3 regions of the Phytobacter palmae genome follow, and region 2 is predicted to be linked to each of the others. Evidence: predicted binding sites of a transcription regulator. Region 2 holds the regulator's gene; each other region holds the start of a gene.
What was found. The regulator sigma-54, encoded in region 2, starts transcription at its own class of promoters, with help from an activator protein. The targets are predictions, from matches to a motif close to GTTGGCACANNTTTCGCTNT.

Region 1 (2,272 bases), on a different contig from region 2:
CGTCACATCCAGCAGTAAGGAAGCACTGGGATTGACCCCAGGTACAGAAGCTATCGCGCTGATCAAAGCGCCGTGGGTTACGCTTGCAACCGAAGAGTGCGGGCTGAAATTCTCTGCGCGCAATCAGTTTGCCGGTGCGGTAAGCGTCGTGACCGAAGGGGCCATAAACGCGACCGTACATGTCGCCACTGACGCCGGTTTTGAAATAGTGGCGGTGGTGACCAACGAAAGCTGCGAAGCGCTACAACTTGCACCGGGGAAACGCGTCATTGCCCTGATTAAAGCATCATCCATTCTTATTGCCACCCGGGCCTGAGGAAACGTAACGCCGTGCCCGCCACGGCGTTATTTTTTAGGGCGGTATTTTTCCGGCAGTTCGGGAACAGGACGTTTGTCATCCATCAGATGGCGGAGGGTCAAAACAGGGTGTCGCCACAGCATCCTCGGCCCTGCCCAACGCATAATCTGTTTCATCTCTTCACGTCTGGCAGGCGGGTAGCAGTGCACAGGGCATTGTTTACAGGCTGGTTTTTCTTCACCAAATATACATTTATCCAGCCGCTTATCCGCGAAATCATTCAACGCCTGATAGTGCGCTTCATCCGCCACAGCCTGCGGACAGTGCTGCCGGTAAAGCGCAATCATATGGCGAATGGTCAGTTTTTCACGGCTAATGCGTTTTCCCGTCATCATGGCCCCCTTCAAAGACGCATTTAGTTTACCCTTTTAAAAGGGACAGGCGAACAGCTATTACCGCTTTTCCGGCTGGTGCAGCCATCTTTACACTTGCACCAACTTCCCTCTTTTTCTGCCGCCTGAACGTCATCGTGGTGCGTTTTTACGCCGGCCGCTCCTCATAAAGGTGCACCTCGCCTCGCTATTGCGTGATAAGCCGCGCTTTTGGTGCGCTGGCATGTTTTCTGCATTTTACCTTTATCTTCATCAAGCGGAATGCAGGGGATGACAATGATAAAAATGACGCTTCCGAGCGCGCCTTACTACGATGAAATGCTCACCGCAGAAGGTCGGCAACGCCAGCATTATGACGCCTGGTGGCACTGGTTACAGCAGACTGACCAGCATGCCATTCACCAGAAGAAAGAGCAGGCAGAACTGCTGTTTCACCGCGTCGGCATTACGTTTAATGTTTACGGTGAAGAGGGAGGAACAGAGCGTTTAATTCCATTCGACAGCGTGCCGCGCATCATTCCGGCCCACGAATGGCGGATGCTTGACGCAGGCATACGCCAGCGGGTAAAAGCGCTCAACGCCTTCTTATACGATATCTACCACCACCAGCATATTCTCAATGCCGGTATTGTCCCCCGTGAGCAAGTGCTCGCCAACGAACAATATCAACCCTGTATGCAGGGCGTCGATCTGCATAATAATATCTATGCCCATATCACCGGCATCGATATGGTCCGCGACAGTGACGGCGGATACTATGTGCTGGAAGATAATCTGCGCACCCCATCCGGCGTCTCTTATATGCTGGAAAACCGCAAGATGATGATGCGCCTCTACCCGGATCTGTTCGCCAGTTCGCATATCGCACCGGTCGAGCGCTACCCCAGTTACCTGCTACAAACCCTGCGTGAAAGCACTTATGTTGATGACCCCTGTGTAGTAGTGCTGACGCCCGGACGCTTTAACAGCGCCTATTTTGAACACAGTTTTCTTGCTCAGCAGATGGGGGTGGAGCTGGTAGAAAGCGCCGACCTGTTCGTCAAAGAGGGCAGTGTCTATATGCGCACCACCGAAGGCCCGTGCCGGGTCGATGTTATCTATCGCCGTATTGACGATGCCTTCCTCGACCCGCTGGCGTTTCGTTCGGACTCTATGCTGGGTGTACCGGGGCTGTTGTCGGTCTATCGTTCAGGTGGCGTGGTGCTGGCCAATGCGATTGGCACCGGCGTGGCAGATGACAAATCCATCTACCCGTACGTGCCGGATATGATCCGTTTTTATCTTTCTGAGGAGCCTATCCTCGGCAATATTCCCACCTGGCAGTGCCGTAAAGCCGAAGATTTGAGTTACGTACTGGCCCATCTGGATGAGATGGTGGTGAAAGAGGTCCACGGCGCGGGCGGCTACGGCATGCTGGTCGGTCCCCGCTCGACCCGGGCGCAAATTGATGCCTTCCGTCAGCGCCTGCTGGCAAACCCCGGTAATTACATTGCGCAAAACACCCTGGCGCTCTCCACCTGCCCGACTTTTGTCGAGGAAGGGCTGGCCCCGCGCCACATTGACCTGCGCCCGTTTGCGCTCT
Region 2 (2,272 bases):
CGAGATATGAGTCACTTTCTCCACTTTCAACACAACATAGACCTGATTGATCCTTTCGAAATACTGTTCGAGTTTGGCAAATTTCGCGGTGACGAATTCGCGCAGGGCCTCGGTTATTTCGACGTTATGTCCTGTGATGTTAAGCTGCATAGTGTCTTCCTTATCGGTTAGGTCACACCAGCTGTTTACGCTGATTAGACGGCGGAATGGATAAAGACTCTCGATACTTCGCAACGGTTCGCCGCGCTACCATAATACCCTGATCAGAGAGCATGGTAGTCAGCTTACTGTCACTCAACGGCTTCGCAGGATTCTCTGCGGCAATTAATTTCTTCACCAGTGCGCGGATAGCCGTCGACGAGGCTTCGCCGCCGCCTTCGGTATTCACATGACTGGAGAAGAAATATTTAAGCTCAAAGATGCCACGCGGACTGTGCAGATATTTTTGGGTCGTGACACGGGAAATCGTGGATTCATGCATCTCGACGGCCTGAGCGATATCGGCCAGCACCATCGGTTTCATAAATTCTTCGCCTTGCTCGAAAAACGCCTGCTGCTGTTCAACAATACAGCGGCTCACCCTTAACAGGGTGTCATTGCGACTCTCAAGGCTTTTGATCAGCCATTTCGCTTCCTGCAGATTGCTACGGATAAACTGGCTGTCTGCATCGTTACGTGCACCACCGCACATTGCGGCGTAGTGCTGGTTGATTTGCAAACGAGGGATGCTGTCGGAGTTGAGTTCGACCGTCCAGCGCCCATTGTGCTTACGCACCAGGACGTCAGGGATGACATATTCGGGCTCGCCGGTCTGGATTGACTGGCCCGGACGTGGGTCAAGAGACTGGATCAAATTGACCGCCTCTTTCAACACCTCTTCTTTCAGACGAGTTACGCGCATCAGCGTACGGAAGTCATGATTTGCGAGCAGATCCAGATGATCGCTGATGATTAAACGCGCCTCCTCACACCAGGGCGTCTCTTTGGCAAACTGAGAGAGCTGGATCAACAGGCAATCGCGCAGATCTCTGGCCGCGACGCCGACCGGATCGAAACGCTGAATACGTTTCAGTACCGCTTCAACTTCATCCAGACCGATCTCTTCATCGCCCATGCTCTCCAGAATGTCTTCCAGCGGAACGGTGAGATAACCCGTGTCATCAACAGCATCGACAATAGAGGTCGCAATGGCGCGATCGGTGTCTGAGAAGGGGGTGAGTTCCACCTGCCACATCAGGTAATCCTGTAACGACTGGGTGGTCTCCCCCTGATAAATGGGCAGTTCATCGTCAAGATAATCGGTGCTGCTGCCGGAAGGGGTGCCAGCGGTATAGATTTCATCCCAACTGGCGTCCAGGGGCAACTCTTCGGGCATCTCTTTTTGCTCGAGCGCGTCGACGGTATCCAGGCCTTCGTTATCCTGGGACTGTTGCGCGTCCACTTCTTCGTGAAGATCGGTTTGCTCAAGCAATGGGTTACTTTCCAGAGCTTGCTGGAGTTCTTGCTGAAGTTCCAACGTGGACAGTTGCAGCAGGCGGATAGCCTGTTGCAACTGTGGCGTCATGGCTAGCTGTTGGCTGAGCCTTAATTGCAAACCTTGCTTCATATTCAGAGCAGTACTCTCCGACTAAACACGTCAATAAACCCTACCCTATCAGAGTCTGAAGTCTTCCCCAAGATATACGCGCTTAACATGTTCGTCTTCAAGGATTTGCTGAGGCGTACCGTGCGCGATCAAATGCCCCTGGCTGACAATATAAGCACGTTCACACACCGCCAGGGTTTCGCGAACGTTGTGATCGGTAATCAACACGCCAAGTCCGCTATCACGCAGGTGTTCAATGATGCGTTTGATATCAATTACCGATATTGGGTCAACGCCGGCAAAAGGTTCATCCAGCAGGATGAATTTAGGGTTTGCCGCCAGCGCGCGAGCGATTTCGACACGACGGCGTTCACCGCCAGAAAGCGCCTGCCCCATATTGTCGCGCAGGTGTTCAATATGGAACTCTTCCATCAACTCGTTCGCCCGATCCACACGCTGTTCGGATGTGAGATCATCGCGAATTTGCAATACCGCCATGAGATTATCAAATACGCTCAGGCGCCTGAAAATAGAGGCTTCCTGCGGCAAATAGCCGATACCGCGACGTGCCCGGGCATGCAGCGGCAGCAGACTGATATCTTCATCGTCGATGATGATATTGCCCGCATCACGCGACACGATACCGACGACCATGTAGAACGTTGTGGTTTTACCTGCACCGTTAGG
Region 3 (2,272 bases), on a different contig from region 2:
CCCAGCAGTCAATGCTCCAGCAGGCGGTAGTGGCCGGGGAACGTGTCTTTGAGTTGATGGATTGTCCACGCCAGACTTATGGTTATGACGATGAGCCACTAAAAAGCGGAGCTATCGACATTAACGATGTCTCGTTTGCTTATCGAGATGACCGTCTGGTGTTGCAGGACATCAGTCTGCATGTGCCTCCCCGCAGTTTTGTGGCGCTGGTAGGGCATACCGGCAGCGGTAAAAGTACACTGGCAAGCCTGCTCATGGGGTACTATCCGCTGAGCAAAGGGGAAATCCGTCTGGATGGCCGACCGTTGTCCGCGCTGAGCCACAGCACCTTGCGTAAAGGGGTGGCGATGGTGCAACAAGACCCGGTGGTGATGGCGGACACCTTCTTTGCCAACGTCACGCTGGGGCGCGATATTTCGGAGGAGCAGGTCTGGCACGCGCTGGAGGTGGTGCAACTGGCCGGACTGGCGCGCGAAATGCCGGAGGGGATTTATACCCGCCTTGGCGAGCAGGGAAATAATCTCTCCGTCGGGCAGAAGCAATTGCTGGCGCTGGCGCGTGTACTGGTTGAAACGCCACAAATCCTGATTCTGGACGAAGCCACGGCGAACATTGATTCAGGCACTGAAAAAGCCATTCAGCAGGCGCTAGTGGCGGTCAGGCAGCACACAACGCTGGTTGTCATTGCACACCGACTGTCAACGATTGTCGAGGCGGAAACTATCCTGGTCCTTAATCGCGGCCAGGCCGTTGAACGTGGTACGCATCAGCAACTGCTTGAGGCAAAAGGGCGTTACTGGCAGATGTATCAACTGCAACTGGCAGGAGAAGAGCTCGCCGCCAGCGTACGAGAAGAATCGCTAATCGCCTGATGCACCAAAATTAAGCATGCTACTAACAGGATTCGCTGTTGGTGCAAAAAAGTAACGCACCACGCACTGTCGTGGTGCGTTTTTCTTTTCCAGGAACAATCTGAACCATTCCCATTTTCATCGCTGCGCTATGACGTCCTTCTTACACGGCTTAACAACCTGAAATTTTCCCGTTTTTCATTTTTGGCACACCGCTTGCAATATTTATTGCGTGTTAGCTGCGGCCATTATCGATTTTCGACTGGAGGGGGATCTATGAAGCTGGTTACCGTGGTAATTAAGCCATTCAAACTGGAAGACGTTCGTGAAGCGCTGTCTTCAATTGGTATTCAAGGGTTAACCGTGACCGAAGTGAAAGGTTTCGGACGTCAGAAAGGACACGCTGAGTTGTACCGCGGTGCGGAGTACAGCGTTAACTTCCTGCCAAAAGTGAAGATTGATGTGGCGATTGCTGACGATCAGCTCGATGAAGTGATTGATGTCATTAGCAAAGCGGCCTACACCGGAAAAATTGGCGACGGCAAAATTTTCGTTGCCGAGCTGCAACGCGTCATTCGTATTCGTACCGGCGAAGCCGACGAAGCGGCACTGTAATACCTGGCACACAGTGAGGGGATGGGTAAAATGAAGAAAGCAATATTAAAAGCGGGTCTGGCCTCGCTGGCACTACTGCCATGTCTGGCCATGGCAGCCGATCCGGTTGTCGTCGATAAAGCCGACAATGCCTTTATGATGATTAGCACCGCGCTGGTGCTGTTTATGTCAATTCCGGGCATCGCCCTGTTCTACGGTGGTTTAATCCGCGGTAAAAACGTCCTTTCTATGCTGACACAGGTTGCGGTTACATTCGCACTGGTGTGCGTTCTGTGGGTGGTTTACGGCTACTCTCTGGCTTTTGGCACCGGCGGCAGCTTCTTCGGTAGCTTCGACTGGGTAATGCTGAAAAATATTGAACTGAAAGCACTGATGGGCACCATCTATCAGTACATTCACGTTGCGTTCCAGGGATCATTTGCCTGCATTACCGTCGGCCTGATTGTTGGTGCGCTGGCTGAGCGTATCCGTTTCTCTGCGGTACTGATTTTCGTCGTGGTATGGCTGACGCTGTCCTACGTGCCAATTGCACACATGGTTTGGGGCGGCGGTCTGCTGGCAACCCATGGCGCAATGGATTTTGCAGGTGGTACGGTAGTTCACATCAACGCCGCAGTTGCAGGCCTGGTGGGGGCGTATCTGATTGGCAAACGTGTTGGTTTCGGTAAAGAAGCGTTTAAACCGCACAATCTGCCGATGGTGTTTACCGGTACCGCTATCCTCTACTTTGGCTGGTTTGGTTTCAACGCCGGTTCTGCGAGCGCGGCGAATGAGATTGCGGGTCTGGCTTTCGTTAACACCGTCGT

Region 1: a site for sigma-54 is predicted at 908-927, ahead of AAIG39_RS20485 (circularly permuted type 2 ATP-grasp protein). Genes of this name have one in related genera too.
Region 3: a site for sigma-54 is predicted at 1,055-1,074, ahead of glnK (P-II family nitrogen regulator). Genes of this name have one in related genera too.

The regions. Positions count from the first base shown of each region.
Region 1 covers NZ_JBCIVJ010000020.1:29,199-31,470, forward strand. Annotated here, with positions in the region: gene AAIG39_RS20475 (TOBE domain-containing protein) at 1-316, shown strand, start outside; gene AAIG39_RS20480 (nitrous oxide-stimulated promoter family protein) at 346-690, opposite strand; gene AAIG39_RS20485 (circularly permuted type 2 ATP-grasp protein) at 967-2,272, shown strand, end outside.
Region 2 covers NZ_JBCIVJ010000011.1:66,756-69,027, forward strand. Annotated here, with positions in the region: gene hpf (ribosome hibernation promoting factor) at 1-150, opposite strand, end outside; gene rpoN (RNA polymerase factor sigma-54) at 173-1,606, opposite strand; gene lptB (LPS export ABC transporter ATP-binding protein) at 1,655-2,272, opposite strand, start outside.
Region 3 covers NZ_JBCIVJ010000001.1:403,220-405,491, reverse strand. Annotated here, with positions in the region: gene AAIG39_RS02005 (SmdB family multidrug efflux ABC transporter permease/ATP-binding protein) at 1-872, shown strand, start outside; gene glnK (P-II family nitrogen regulator) at 1,128-1,466, shown strand; gene amtB (ammonium transporter AmtB) at 1,497-2,272, shown strand, end outside.